3 regions of the Giesbergeria giesbergeri genome follow, and region 3 is predicted to be linked to each of the others. Evidence: predicted binding sites of a transcription regulator. Region 3 holds the regulator's gene; each other region holds the start of a gene.
The links. The regulator sigma-54, encoded in region 3, starts transcription at its own class of promoters, with help from an activator protein. The targets are predictions, from matches to a motif close to TGGCANGNAANCTGCTTT.

Region 1: the regulator sigma-54 is predicted to act here: its motif matches at 1,785-1,802, upstream of nirB (nitrite reductase large subunit NirB).
Region 2: the regulator sigma-54 is predicted to act here: its motif matches at 3,034-3,051, upstream of ACYVB2_RS02865 (circularly permuted type 2 ATP-grasp protein).

What each region holds. Positions count from the first base shown of each region.
Region 1 is NZ_BAAGYJ010000007.1:49,627-54,064, reverse strand. Features, by position in the region: gene ACYVB2_RS11790 (nitrate- and nitrite sensing domain-containing protein) at 1-468, shown strand, start outside; gene cobA (uroporphyrinogen-III C-methyltransferase) at 853-1,641, shown strand; gene nirB (nitrite reductase large subunit NirB) at 1,946-4,390, shown strand; gene nirD (nitrite reductase small subunit NirD) at 4,415-4,438, shown strand, end outside.
Region 2 is NZ_BAAGYJ010000001.1:620,857-625,294, reverse strand. Features, by position in the region: gene ACYVB2_RS02875 (Tar ligand binding domain-containing protein) at 1-1,546, opposite strand, end outside; gene ACYVB2_RS02870 (HD-GYP domain-containing protein) at 1,590-2,732, opposite strand; gene ACYVB2_RS02865 (circularly permuted type 2 ATP-grasp protein) at 3,122-4,438, shown strand, end outside.
Region 3 is NZ_BAAGYJ010000013.1:38,170-42,607, forward strand. Features, by position in the region: gene ACYVB2_RS14910 (thiol:disulfide interchange protein DsbA/DsbL) at 1-457, shown strand, start outside; gene lptA (lipopolysaccharide transport periplasmic protein LptA) at 556-1,194, shown strand; gene lptB (LPS export ABC transporter ATP-binding protein) at 1,191-1,973, shown strand; gene ACYVB2_RS14925 (RNA polymerase factor sigma-54) at 1,978-3,564, shown strand; gene def (peptide deformylase) at 3,579-4,118, opposite strand; gene ACYVB2_RS14935 (methyl-accepting chemotaxis protein) at 4,140-4,438, opposite strand, start outside.

The DNA of each region.
Region 1 (4,438 bases), on a different contig from region 3:
GAGTCCCACTTGGCCACCAGTTTGCAGCAGGTCTGCGCCCATCGGATCAGCGCCAGCCAAGCCGAGCTGGAAGACCACCGGGTGCTGCTGGCTGCGCTGGATTCTCTTTCAGAAATCACAGCTCCACCGGTTGTCTTGATGCCTGGTGACTGCCTAGCGGCAGCACCCGACACCCTGCTCACTGGCGATGGCATGGGGCCACGGGTGATGCGTTCCATTTTTGACAGTCTGCAAATTCAATCGCAAAAACTGCAGGCCGTCAGCGAAGAACTGGCCGTGGTGCGCGGTGCGCTGGAAGAGCGCAAGGTGATCGAACGGGCCAAAGGCCTGCTGATGGCCCACCAAGGGCTGAGTGAAGAGGAGGCCTACCGCCTGTTGCGGCAAACGGCTATGGGCAAAAACCGTCGAATCATTGATGTAGCCCGAGCGGCACTGTCGATGGTGGAGTTGCTCCCGGTGCGCAGCTGAACGCCCATCTGCACGGTGCAGACAGCACCAGCCTTGTGCAAGCAACGCACCGACTTTGCGCAAAGCAGATGCCATGTGGGTGTGTGGATGGCTCTGTGGCAAGCGTGGCACGCTTGATGCTTTACCAGCCCTGAGGGCAGGCCAATGACGGCTGGGCCTATTGCAGACTGCTCTGCATCTATTTTTTGATTTTTGAACAACGGCGTTCATTTTGGCTCGGCCACCCAAGGCTGCGGGTCGGGATGAACGCCGTTTTCATTTTGGCATCAGGAGCCACCACCCATGACCACCCCCCCATCCACAAAAACCGCCAAAACCTCCATCACCCCAGAGGGATGGGGTTCGATGCTGGCCCCTCTGCACCGCACCTGCGGCGCTGGTTTGATGCCTCTGGAGGCACCCGGCACCGTCACACTGGTGGGTGCGGGGCCGGGCGATCCAGAGTTGCTCACGCTCAAGGCCATCAAGGCCATTGCCAGTGCCACGTTGCTGATGGTGGATGACTTGGTCAACGATGCGGTGTTGGGCTACGCATCGCCACAAGCCCGTATTGTTCATGTGGGCAAACGGGGCGGCTGCATCTCTACGCCACAGAGTTTTATCGAGCGATTGATGATCATGGCCGCCCGACAAGGAGAAACCGTGGTTCGCCTCAAAGGGGGTGATCCTTTTATCTTTGGTCGGGGCGGGGAAGAAGTGGAATACCTGCGGGCTGCAGGCATCACGGTGCGGATTGTGAATGGCATCACGGCAGCCCTGGCAGCAGCCAGCAGCCTAGAGACACCGCTGACCCACCGCGATCGGGCGCACGGTGTGGTGTTTGTCACAGGCCATGCCAAGCCTGGTGCGGCAAACACCCACTGGGCAGCATTGGCTGCCTGTGCCCATGAAGCCCAACTCACGTTGGTGATTTATATGGGGGTAACCCATATCACCACCATCGAGCAAGGTTTGCTGCAAGGCTTACCCGCCCACACCCCGGCAGCGATTGTGGAGCACGCCAGCCTGCCACAACAGCGCCAAACCCGCTGTCTGCTTGGCAATCTGGCCCAAACTCTGCAAATGCAGGGTTTGGGCAGCCCCTCCATTTTGGTGGTGGGGGATGTGCTGCAAGGTATGGCCCAATGGCATGAGAACGCATCGGCCGGACATCAGCTCTATGCCCAAAGATAAGCACAGAGGCTTGATATTTTGGTGCAGCGGTACCTTGTGCAGCCCCGAACTGGTGAAGCGCATCGCCAGCCCTCCCCCTGCCCCCTCTTGCACAGAGTGCAAAAAAGTCAATAAAAACAATCTATTCAATCGATTTCCATCACTGGCACCGATCTTGCATCGGTGCAGTGAATGCCGGAGCAACGAAGCTCCGGTACCGTGCTTGAAGTGGAGCTAGCGGACAACGGCGTCCGTCACTGGTTGGGGTACTTCCCCAGCCTTTGACGCGACGCCTTTTTTTATTGCTTCTTTGATTGGAGCTGCCATGAAAAAACAGAAACTCGTGCTCGTTGGCAACGGCATGGCCGGGGTGCGCACACTGGAAGAGTTGCTCAAACTCGCCCCCGATCTTTATGACATCACGGTATTTGGCGCAGAGCCTTACGGCAACTACAACCGTATCCTGCTCTCGCCTGTGCTGGCCGGGGAGATAGCCTTGTCAGAGATCATCCTGAACGATCGGGACTGGTATGAAAAGCACGGCATTACGCTGCACACAGGCAAGACCGTCACGCAAATTGACCGCGCCAACCGCCGGGTGGTAGCAGACGATGGCACGGGGGCAGACTATGACTACCTGCTGCTCGCTACCGGCTCCACCCCTTTCATACTGCCCATTCCGGGCAGCCACCTGCCAGGCATTCTGGGCTATCGGGACATTGCCGATACCCAGGCCATGCTGGCGGCTGCCCAGCAATATCAACACGCTGTGGTGATTGGTGGCGGCCTGTTGGGGCTGGAGGCAGCCAACGGCCTGAAGCTGCGCGGCATGGACGTGACGGTGGTGCATCTGGGGCCGTGGCTGCTGGAACGCCAACTCGATGCTGCTGCGGGTCAGATGCTGCAAACATCACTGGAAAGCAAGGGGCTGAAGTTTTTGTTGCAAACACAAACCGAGGCGCTGATAGCGGGCAAAAGTGGTCGGGTGGCGGCTGTGCAGTTGCAGGGTGGGCTGCAAATTCCGGCCGAGTTGGTGGTGATGGCCACGGGCATTCGTCCTGAAACCACATTGGCACAAGCAGCAGGGCTGCATTGTCAGCGGGGGGTGGTCGTCAACGACGCGATGCAAACCGATGACCCGCATATCTATGCAGTAGGGGAATGCGTCAACCACCGTGGCATTGCCTACGGTCTGGTAGCACCATTGTTTGAGCAGGCCAAAGTGGCTGCTAACCACTTGGCAGGCCAGCGCACCAGCAGCTACACCGGATCGGTCACTTCCACCAAACTCAAGGTCACGGGCATTGATCTGTTTTCGGCAGGTCAGTTCATGGGGGGAGAAGGCACAGAAGAAATCGTGCTCAATGACCCACACGGTGGCCGCTACAAAAAACTGGTGCTTCAGGAGGGGCGCTTGGTTGGCAGCGTGCTGTATGGGGACGTGGGCGATGGCCCGTGGTACTTCCAACTGCTGAAGGAAGAGCGCAACATCCAAGAGCTGCGTGACCGCCTGATTTGGGGCCCATCGTCGGGTGCCCAAGCCCAGCAGCCGGGCCAAAATTCTGCCGCTACCTTGGCAGATTCTGCCGAAGTTTGCGGCTGCAATGGTGTTTGTAAAGGCACCATCGTACAGGCCATCCAAGAGCAAGGTCTAGCCAGCCTGGACGAGGTGAAAAAACACACCAAGGCGGCCTCCTCGTGTGGTTCCTGCTCGGGCTTGGTGGAGCAGATTCTGGCGGCCACTCTGGGGGACAACTACACACCCACGGCCCAGAGACACAAACCCCTTTGCGCCTGCACAGAACACTCGCACCAAAGCGTGCGCCAAGCCATCTTGGCACACCACCTGACCCGCAAAGAGGCGGTGTTTGACGCACTGTCCTGGAAGACACCCAACGGCTGTGACAAGTGCCGCCCAGCCATCAACTACTACCTGCTCTCGAGTTTTCCGCACGAGGCCCAAGACGATCCGCAATCGCGCTTTATTAACGAGCGGGCACACGCCAATATCCAAAAAGATGGCACTTACTCGGTGGTGCCACGGATGTGGGGAGGACTGACCAACCCCGCCGAACTGCGCGCCATTGCCGATGCGGCTGAAAAATACCGGGTGCCCACGGTGAAGGTGACCGGCGGCCAACGCATCGACCTGCTGGGTATTCGCAAAGAAGACCTCCCCGCTATCTGGGCCGACCTCAATGCCGCAGGCATGGTCTCAGGCCATGCCTATGGCAAATCCATCCGTACCGTCAAAACCTGTGTGGGTGCCGAGCATTGCCGTTTTGGCACCCAGTTGGCGATGGATATGGGCATCCAACTGGAGAAGATGCTGTTCGACATGTATGCACCACACAAGGTGAAGCTGGCCGTATCGGGTTGCCCACGCAACTGTGCCGAAGCTGGCATCAAGGATGTGGGCGTGATTGGTGTGGACTCGGGCTATGAACTCTACATCGGTGGCAACGGTGGCATCAAAACAGAAGTCGCCCAGTTTCTGTGCAAGGTGCGCTCCGACCAAGAGGTCATGGAGTATTCGGGAGCCTTTTTGCAACTCTACCGGGAGGAGGGTTGGTATCTGGAGCGCACCTGCCACTACTTGGAGCGCGTGGGGATGCCCTACATCCAAAACAAGATCGTGCAAGACCCCGAAGGCCGCCGCGCCTACTACGCACGTTTGCGCGATGCACTCAAGAACGCACAAGACCCCTGGGAAAGCTCACGCGCACCCCGCCCTATCCAACAGTTCATCCCCATCCAACTCCAAGCCTGACCCCTTGCCAACGAGGAACAAAAAATGCACCACTGGAAACCGATTTGC
Region 2 (4,438 bases), on a different contig from region 3:
CCGCCATGAGTTCTGCGGGCATCAACTCAAAAGCAGGCATGGGGGGCTCGGTTTGGCCGGGTGCCTGCAAGGTGGCGGCGCTGTCGTTGTCTCCGGCATGAACGGCCTCTAGCAAGGTGTCCATGTGCCCAGCGATGGCGGTCATGGCTGTGCGTGAGGACTTAACGGCCTCCACAGTTTGGTAGATGCGCTCTTGTTGTTCGTCCGAGTGCTCGGCCAAGTCCATCATCACTTGGTTGAGTTGGTTGCACTGTTGGTGGATAGATCCGGCAGATTGCCGAATCTCGTGCAGCATCACCTTCAGGTGCATTTGTGTCACCATCACAGCGGTCATCACCCGCCCCGGTTCGCCATAACCCGAGGGGTCTACATTGTCCGAGAGCTTGCCTTCGGCAATGTTTTCTAGGGCCAGCACGGCTTTTTCGAGTGGGTGGGCTGTGATACGGAAGAAAAAGACCCCTGCCACGATCAGCACCAAGCAGCTCAGAGCAATGCCCGCTACGGCCATCTTGAAAATCAACTCACCGCGCTTGGTGGTGTCTACCAGCTTGCTGTGGGCGCGCTCGGACAGGTAGCTCAAGAGGGTAGAGGCGTGGGCATTGGCCGTGTCGTACAGGGGATTGACTTGGTTAAAAAACACCCGCTGCGCTTGCAGGTAGTCTTCGGCCTCAATAGCTTGGTTGGCTTGTAAAAGCCCTTCGTTGACATAGCGATTGCGGGCTTGGATGTAGGCATTGGCCAGTTGCTGTTCTTTGCTATCACGGACTTGGCCGATATAGTGGGCCCAGAGCTGGTCAATTTCTTGCCGGTTGGTGGCAATCACCTGCACATGGTGGTTGCCTGCACCATGATTGAGCACCACGTCCGAGTGGGCACCAAACTTAAAGTTGAGGGCCAGTGCCAGTTGGGAGCGGTTGTCGGCCATCAAGAATTTCATGCGCTGAATGGCTTGCACCGGCACCATTTCTTGGTGGTAGAGGGCTTGGATGTCGGCCTTAGACAGGTTCAGGCCCGTGATACCTAAAATGCCTCCCCCAATCATCAGCAGGGTGACAAACGCAATCCACAGCGGGATGCCGTTCTTGATCGAGAGGTGCTTTTTCCAGCCCGGCGACACATCCTCTTTCAGCGTGTCGGGCCTGTTCTTGGCGCTTTCGTAAGCCGCTTCAGCGCCAGCCACATCCTCGCGCGAGGGGCAACTGCGCACCGACATATAGCCGGTGATCTCGCCGTTTTTCTTGATGGGTACGATGCGGGCATCGACCCAATAGTGGTCGCCGTTTTTGCAACGGTTCTTGACGATGCCGCGCCAAGGCAGGCCACGCTTCAAGGTTTTCCACATGATCTCAAAGGCCACCGGCGGCATATCTGGGTGTCGGATCAGATTGTGGTTTTTGCCGATCAGCTCTTCCTCAGAAAAGCCACTGACCTCAACAAAATCTTGGTTCGCAAAGGTGATGATGCCCTTGGTATTGGTCTTGGTGACCATGTTTTTGTCGGCAGAGAACCGTTGTTCCTGTCCGGTGACCGGTAGATTCATTTTCATGGCGATTCTCTTCGGGCTTCAATGGCGTAGATGTGGGCCAACTTCATTCGGCCCAGACTTGCCGGATGCAGACAGCGGCTGTCTGGCAGTGGGAAAACGGCACCAAACCAACGATTTCACACCCCGGCTGGGACGTGTCGCGGCGGGCGGGGGTAGACAAAATCATGCCGGTCTTGCCATAGACGCTGTAAACAATGGTGGCATCGGATTTGACGGTGGGGCTTTTGACCACCGCCACTTCCCCCGACTTGAGTTTGACGAGGGTGCCCGGTGATAACAGGCCTACCTTTGAGATCAGGATGCGGGCGATTTCTTCATCGACCTCCGAATCCTTTTTGAGATAAATCTCTTTCAGGGCATTTTGTGGAAAGTGGGCCTGGGCCCGGTAAGGCCGCATTTTGGTCATGGCGCTATAGCGATCAGACACTGCCAGTATTCTGGCGCCCAGGCTGATCTCATCGCCCTGAAGACCCGCCGGGTAGCCTTTGCCGTCCAGGTATTCGTGGTGGTTGCGCACCGTGGCGAGCCAGAGTGGATCGCTAACGCCTGCTTGTTCGAGCAGCTGGGCGCTTTGCTGGGGATGCTGGCGCATCTGCATTAGCAGATCGTCGGGCAGATAGCCCGCATGTTTATCCAGTTCTGCCTGCAACGGTATTTGTCCCAGATCGCGGGTCAGGGCAGCACACACCAACGACAGCCGTTGTGTGGCGTCCAATCCCTTGCCCTGCGCGATCAATTCGGTCAGGACGGCCCCCATCATCTGGTGAACCACGATATACGGGGTATGTGTATCTACAGAGGGGGCGGCCAGCGCGCTGTCAATGCTCTTGCGGCAGATGTTTTGTACGGCTTGGGCAATTTTGCCAATGCGTGCGCTCACATCTATTTGCTCGGGGCTTTTGAGCGTGGTGCCCAACACATGCTTGAGGTTGAGTAGCAGTCCGCTCAGGTGCTCAAAGGGCGGGGGGTCTTCGTGGACTGGCGCTGGCTGTGGCTCATTGGGGGCGTAGGGCCGCAGGTCGGTTTCTGTCTCGTCGTATTGGGCGCCACGCACCAGCAAACGCGATATTTGGTCGGGCATGTGAATGACCGAGCCACGGCGAAAAAGCAAAGTACCGCCATCGCTGTAAATGGAGAACCCAATAGGTTTGCCAAGAACGATATCGCTATGCACTATCTTTTTCACCGCTGCGCCTTTGCTTCCTCAACCCAACACAGCCTTGCTGTGGCAAAAAAAATCGCTGGCGCACGGAGCGTCTGCGATCAATAGATCGCAGCGTGCATCAAAAAATGGGCTGGTGTGGCCTGGGGCAGTGTCCCCCTTTGATGTTGGTCAAAATTTTGACAAATGTTAGGCCGTGTTTGCCCAGACTGTAGGCGGTGCCTTGCAGGGGGACGCACCACGGTGGCCCAGTCTGTAGCGTGCTCATTATCGTGAGAGAAGCACCACCCACCCCAAAATACCGGCCAATGCCTGCTGACTGGGCAGGCACGCTCCTTGCATGCTGCCAGCGTCTAGCCGATGGAGTCACCATGCACGCCCTGACCTTGCCCCCTGTGGGCCATTACGATGAGATGCTGTTGCCCAGCGGTGCTATCCGTGCGCACTACCAAACCTTTGCCCATTGGCTCCATGCACAGACACCCCAAGCACTGGGCAAAAAGCGTGTGGAGGCCGATTTGCTGTTCCACCGCGTGGGCATCACTTTTGCGGTGCATGGTGATGAGGCTGGGGCCGAACGTCTGATTCCGTTTGACACCGTGCCACACATCGTACCTGTGGATGAATGGCAGATGTTGGAGGCGGGGTTGCGTCAGCGGGTGACGGCGCTCAATCGCTTTTTGTCGGACATCTACCACAACCACGACATTGTGCGTGCTGGGTTGATTCCGGCCGAGCAGGTGTTTGCCAATGCGCAGTACCAGCCTGCTATGCAGGGGGTGGATCTGCCCAATGGCATTTATGCCCATGTCAGTGGGATAGACCTGATTCGCCATGCCGATGGGCACTATTACGTTCTTGAAGACAACCTGCGCGTACCCAGTGGCGTGAGCTACATGCTGGAAAACCGCAAGATGATGATGCGGCTGTTTCCGGAGTTGTTTGCCCACTATGCGGTAGCGCCGGTGGCCCACTATCCGGCCCTGTTGCTCGATACCTTGCACCAAGCCACCACGCAGGCCCAGCCCACGGTGGTGGTGCTAACGCCAGGGGTGGGCAATTCCGCCTATTTTGAGCATGTTTTTCTGGCCCAGCAAATGGGGGTGGAACTGGTGGAGGGACAAGACCTGTTCGTGAAAAACGATTACCTCTACATGCACACCACGGTGGGCCCCCAGCGGGTAGATGTGATCTATCGCCGCATGGACGATGTGTTTTTGGATCCGTTGGCTTTCAAGGCCGATTCAGTGCTGGGGGTGCCGGGGCTGCTGTCGGTGTACAAGCAGGGCAATGTGGTTCTGGCCAACGCGATTGGCACCGGGGTAGCGGACGACAAGTCTATCTATCCCTATGTGCCAGAGATGATTCGCTTTTATTTGGGTGAGGAACCGATTTTGCACAACGTGCCTACTTGGCAGTGCCGCAAGAGTGACGATCTGGCCTATGTGCTGGACCATCTGGCCGAGCTGGTGGTCAAGGAGGTGCATGGTGCCGGGGGGTATGGAATGCTGATCGGGCCAGCTTCCACGGTGGCCGAGGTGGCAGATTTTCGCCAGCGCGTGATGGCCCATCCGGGCAACTACATCGCCCAGCCCACCCTGTGCCTGTCCAGTTGTCCTACGTTTGTTGATAGCGGCATTGCACCACGCCACATAGATTTGCGCCCCTTTGTGCTCAGTGGCCGGGAGGTACGCATGGTCGCTGGTGGCCTGACGCGCGTGGCTTTAAAA
Region 3 (4,438 bases):
CGGTCATTGCCACACCTTTGAACCCATGTTTCATAACTGGATCAAGGCAGCGCCAGCCAATTTGGTGGTGCGCCGCGTGCCGGTGGCCTTCAATGCCAGCTTTGTGCCAGCGCAAAAGTTGTATTACACCTTGGAAGGCCTGGGCAAAGTCGAGGCTCTGCATGCCCGTGCGTTTCGCGCCATTCATGTGGAAAAGCAGAAGCTGGCCAAGGACGACGACATCATGGCCTGGGCTGCCAAGCAGCCCGAATTGGACATGGCCAAATTCAAAGAGATGTACCAGTCCTTCAGCGTGGCTAACCAAGTGCGCCGCGCCACGCAATTGCAAGAAGCCTATGGGGTTGAAGGCACGCCATCTATGGGGGTGGCAGGCCGCTACTACACCGATGGCACGATGGCCGGTGGCTTGCAAGCCATGTTGCAGGTGGTCAACCACCTGACAACGGTCAAGGGTTGAGCCATCCCCCTTTCGTCTGCAACCACGGCCCGCTTTGGCGGGCTTTTTTGTGGCTGGCAGGCATCGCTACAATCGCCGCAAGATTCGTGCCTTTTTTGATGAACCGCCTCTTCACGCTCCCCCTGCTCGCCTGTTTGGCTGCTGCCCCGTTCACGCTGGCGCACGCTGAAAAGGCCGACCGCCATCAGCCCATGAACATTGAGGCCGATGCCCTGCGCCATGACGAATTGCAGCAAACCAGCGTGTTTACGGGCCGTGTGGTTCTGACCAAAGGTACCATCGTGCTGCGGGGTGAGCGTCTGGAAGTGCGCCAAGATGCCGATGGTTATCAGTCTGGTACCGTCACGGCGGCAGCAGGCCAACGGGCGTTCTTCCGACAAAAGCGTGATACCGCACCCGGCGCCCCTGAAGAATTTGTCGAGGGCGAAGGCGAACGCATTGAATACAACGGCCACAACGACACCGTGCGCCTATTGCGCCGTGCCGAGTTGCGCCGTTACCAAGGGGCCAAGTTACAAGATGAACTCACGGGGGCGGTGATCGTTTACAACAACCTGACGGATGTGTTCAGTGTGGATGGTCAGCAGCGCAGCCCTGAGGGGGCGTCAGCAACGTCGGGCGGACGTGTGCGTGCCATACTGGCTCCAAAGGCGACTACAGCTCCGGCCTCTCCTGTGGCACCTGCTTCTGCTCTGCCTTTGCGCCCCAGTTCTGCACTGGGTACTGACAAGCCATGAGTGCCGCACCCGCGCATGCCACCACCGAGGCAGCTACGGATAGCCGATTGGAGGTGCTGCATTTAGCCAAGTCTTATGGCAGCCGCCAGGTGGTCAAGGACGTATCGCTGGTTGTGCAAAAAGGCGAGGTAGTCGGTCTGCTGGGCCCCAATGGTGCAGGCAAGACCACTTCGTTTTATATGATCGTTGGTTTGTTGCCCAGCGATGGGGGTGATATTCGCATTGATGGGCAGTCGGTGGTGCGTATGCCTATCCATAAGCGTTCACGTCTGGGGTTGTCTTACCTACCGCAGGAAGCGTCTATCTTTCGCAAACTCACGGTACAAGAAAACGTGCGTGCCGTACTGGAGTTGCAACAAAATGCCGCGGGTCAGTCTTTGAGCAAGGCCGAAGTTGAGCAGCGTTTGCAGTCTTTGTTGGAAGAGCTGCGTGTCGACCATCTGCGAGACTCTCCTGCGCTTGCATTGTCTGGCGGCGAGCGGCGCCGGGTCGAGATTGCCCGTGCCTTGGCCACGCAGCCGCGTTTTATCCTGTTGGATGAGCCTTTTGCAGGCATCGACCCGATTGCCGTGATTGAAATTCAGCGCATCATCGGTTTTTTGAAAGCGCGCGGCATTGGCGTGCTCATTACCGACCACAACGTGCGCGAAACGCTGGGCATTTGTGACCACGCCTGCATCATCAGTGATGGTCGGGTGTTGGCACAGGGGACGCCTTCCGAGATTGTCAACAACGCCGAGGTGCGTCGGGTGTACCTGGGCGAACATTTCCGTATGTGAGCCGATGAAACCTGGCCTGTCTCTGCGTGTATCGCAGCACCTGACCCTGACGCCGCAGTTGCAGCAGTCTATTCGGCTGTTGCAGCTCTCGACGTTGGAGTTGGGCCAGGAAGTCGAGCAGATGCTGGCGGACAACCCCTTTTTGGAGCGCAACCCCGACGAAGCCTCGCGCGAGGAGTTTGGTTTGGCGCAGGCCGACACGCCCCCGCCAGAGGAGCCATATGCCGACTGGGCAGCCCCTGTGAGCAGCACCAGCAGTGCAGACAGCAGTCAGGCCACATTGACAGAGGCAGAGCAGGGCAACAGTGACAGCAGCAGCACCGAAGTGCTGGACTGGGAGGGCGATGGCAGTGTGGACATGGCCCCGGACGATAGTGAATGGGGTGGCGATGCCCCGGCCTGCAGCCGTGGCACTGACGAAGAAATGGATGTCAGTGCCACAGATTTGGCACATGGTCATGAATCACTGGCGGCATTCTTGCACCGACAAACGGTGGGTTTGCGCTTGTCTCCAGAGGATAAAGCCGCACTGTATTTTCTGATCGAATCACTCAACGAAGACGGTTATCTGGAGGATTCGCTGGAATCTTTGGCTCAAGGGTTGGCGGGTGAAGAGCACAGCGATGACATAGAGGAGCTGCTGCACCATTTCACGGTGGCCTTGCACTTGCTGCAAACGCTGGAGCCAACTGGTGTGGGGGCTCGCCACTTGGCTGAATGCTTGACACTGCAACTGGCAGCATTGGCCGCACATCCTGCGCCTGCCATCCCGCCTGAGACCATTGCATTGGCGCTGCGCATTTGCCAGCAGCCGCTGGAAGGGCTGGCCCGCCGCGATGTGCGCCGCTTGGCCCAAACCTGTGGGGCCACCGAGGAGCAAACCCGTGCAGCAATGGCCTTGATTGCCCGGCTGGAGCCGCGTCCGGGGCGGCCCTTTATCTCGGTAGAGCGCAACGCCATCATCCCAGACGTGCTGGTGCGCCGCATGGGGCATGGTCAGGCGGGGCACCAGTTCAGTGTGCAACTCAACCCCGAAGTGATGCCACGCCTGCGCATCCACGACATTTATGCGGGTGCCTTGCGTGGCCGTCGCCAAGACGAAGGCCATCAGGCTTTGCAACAGCGTTTACAAGAGGCCCGCTGGTTTATCAAAAACATTCAGCAGCGGTTTGACACTATCTTGCGGGTGTCACAAGCCATTGTGGAGCGCCAAAAGAATTTCTTTGTGCATGGCGAGTTGGCCATGCGTCCGCTGGTGCTGCGCGACATTGCCGACGAGCTGGGCCTGCACGAGTCCACAATCTCGCGGGTGACCACAGCCAAATACATGGCTACCCCCCAGGGTACTTACGAGCTGAAATACTTTTTTGGCTCGGGCTTGGGCACTGACAGTGGTGGCAATGCCTCCAGCACGGCTGTGCGCGCGTTGATCAAGCAGTTTATTGCTGCCGAGAACCCCGCCAAGCCCTTGTCGGACAACCAATTGGCTGAAATGCTCAAAGAGCAGGGCATTGAGTGTGCCCGTCGCACGGTGGCTAAATACCGTGAAGGATTAAAAATCCCCACGGCCACGCTGCGCAAAACGCTGTAGCGAGGCGGTGGGGGTTAATCGTTGGCGTCGGCCTGCAGTTCGGGAAACAGCACTTCGGTAAAGCCGAGCTGGCGCAAATCAGACATCCGTTGCGGATACAGGGTGCCTATCAGGTGGTCACACTCATGTTGCACCACTCTGGCGTGAAAGCCTTCGGCGATGCGCTCTATGGGCTGGCCCAGCACGTCCATGCCGGTGTAACGGATGCGGCTCCAGCGGGGCACCCGGCCCCGCAGCCCTGGCACCGACAGGCAGCCCTCCCAGTCCTCGGCTTGGGCGGCATCCAGCGGGGTAATCACGGGGTTGATCAACACAGTGGGGGGCACCAAGGGGCGATCTGGGTAACGCGGATTGGGCAAGTGCGAGCCAAAGACCACCACCTGCAAATGGACGCCAATTTGTGGCGCTGCCAACCCGGCACCATTGGCCGCCTGCATGGTGTCGTGCAAGTCCGTTACCAACTGGTGCAGCACTGGGGTGTTGAAGGCCGTAACAGGCTGGGCCGTGCGCCACAGGCGCGGGTCGCCCATTTTCAAGATGGTGTGGATGGTCATGGTCGATGCCGGTATGGGCTGTTAGCGTAGCAAGGCTGCAGGGCGTGCAGCCCGTGCTGCGGGTGTTGTGGCGTGCTGGTGATCGAGCTTGAACTCTGCCACCACATCGGCCAATTGTGTGGCTTGCTGTTGCAGGGCGTGGGCTGCCGCTGTGGCTTGTTCTACCAAGGCCGCATTTTGTTGTGTGCCTTGGTCCATCTGGTTGATAGAGGTACCAATGGCAGCAATGCCGCTGCTTTGTTCTTGGCTGGCGTGGCTGATTTCGGCGACGAGGGTGGTCATGCGGCGCACGCTGTCTACCACTTGTTCAATGGTGGTGC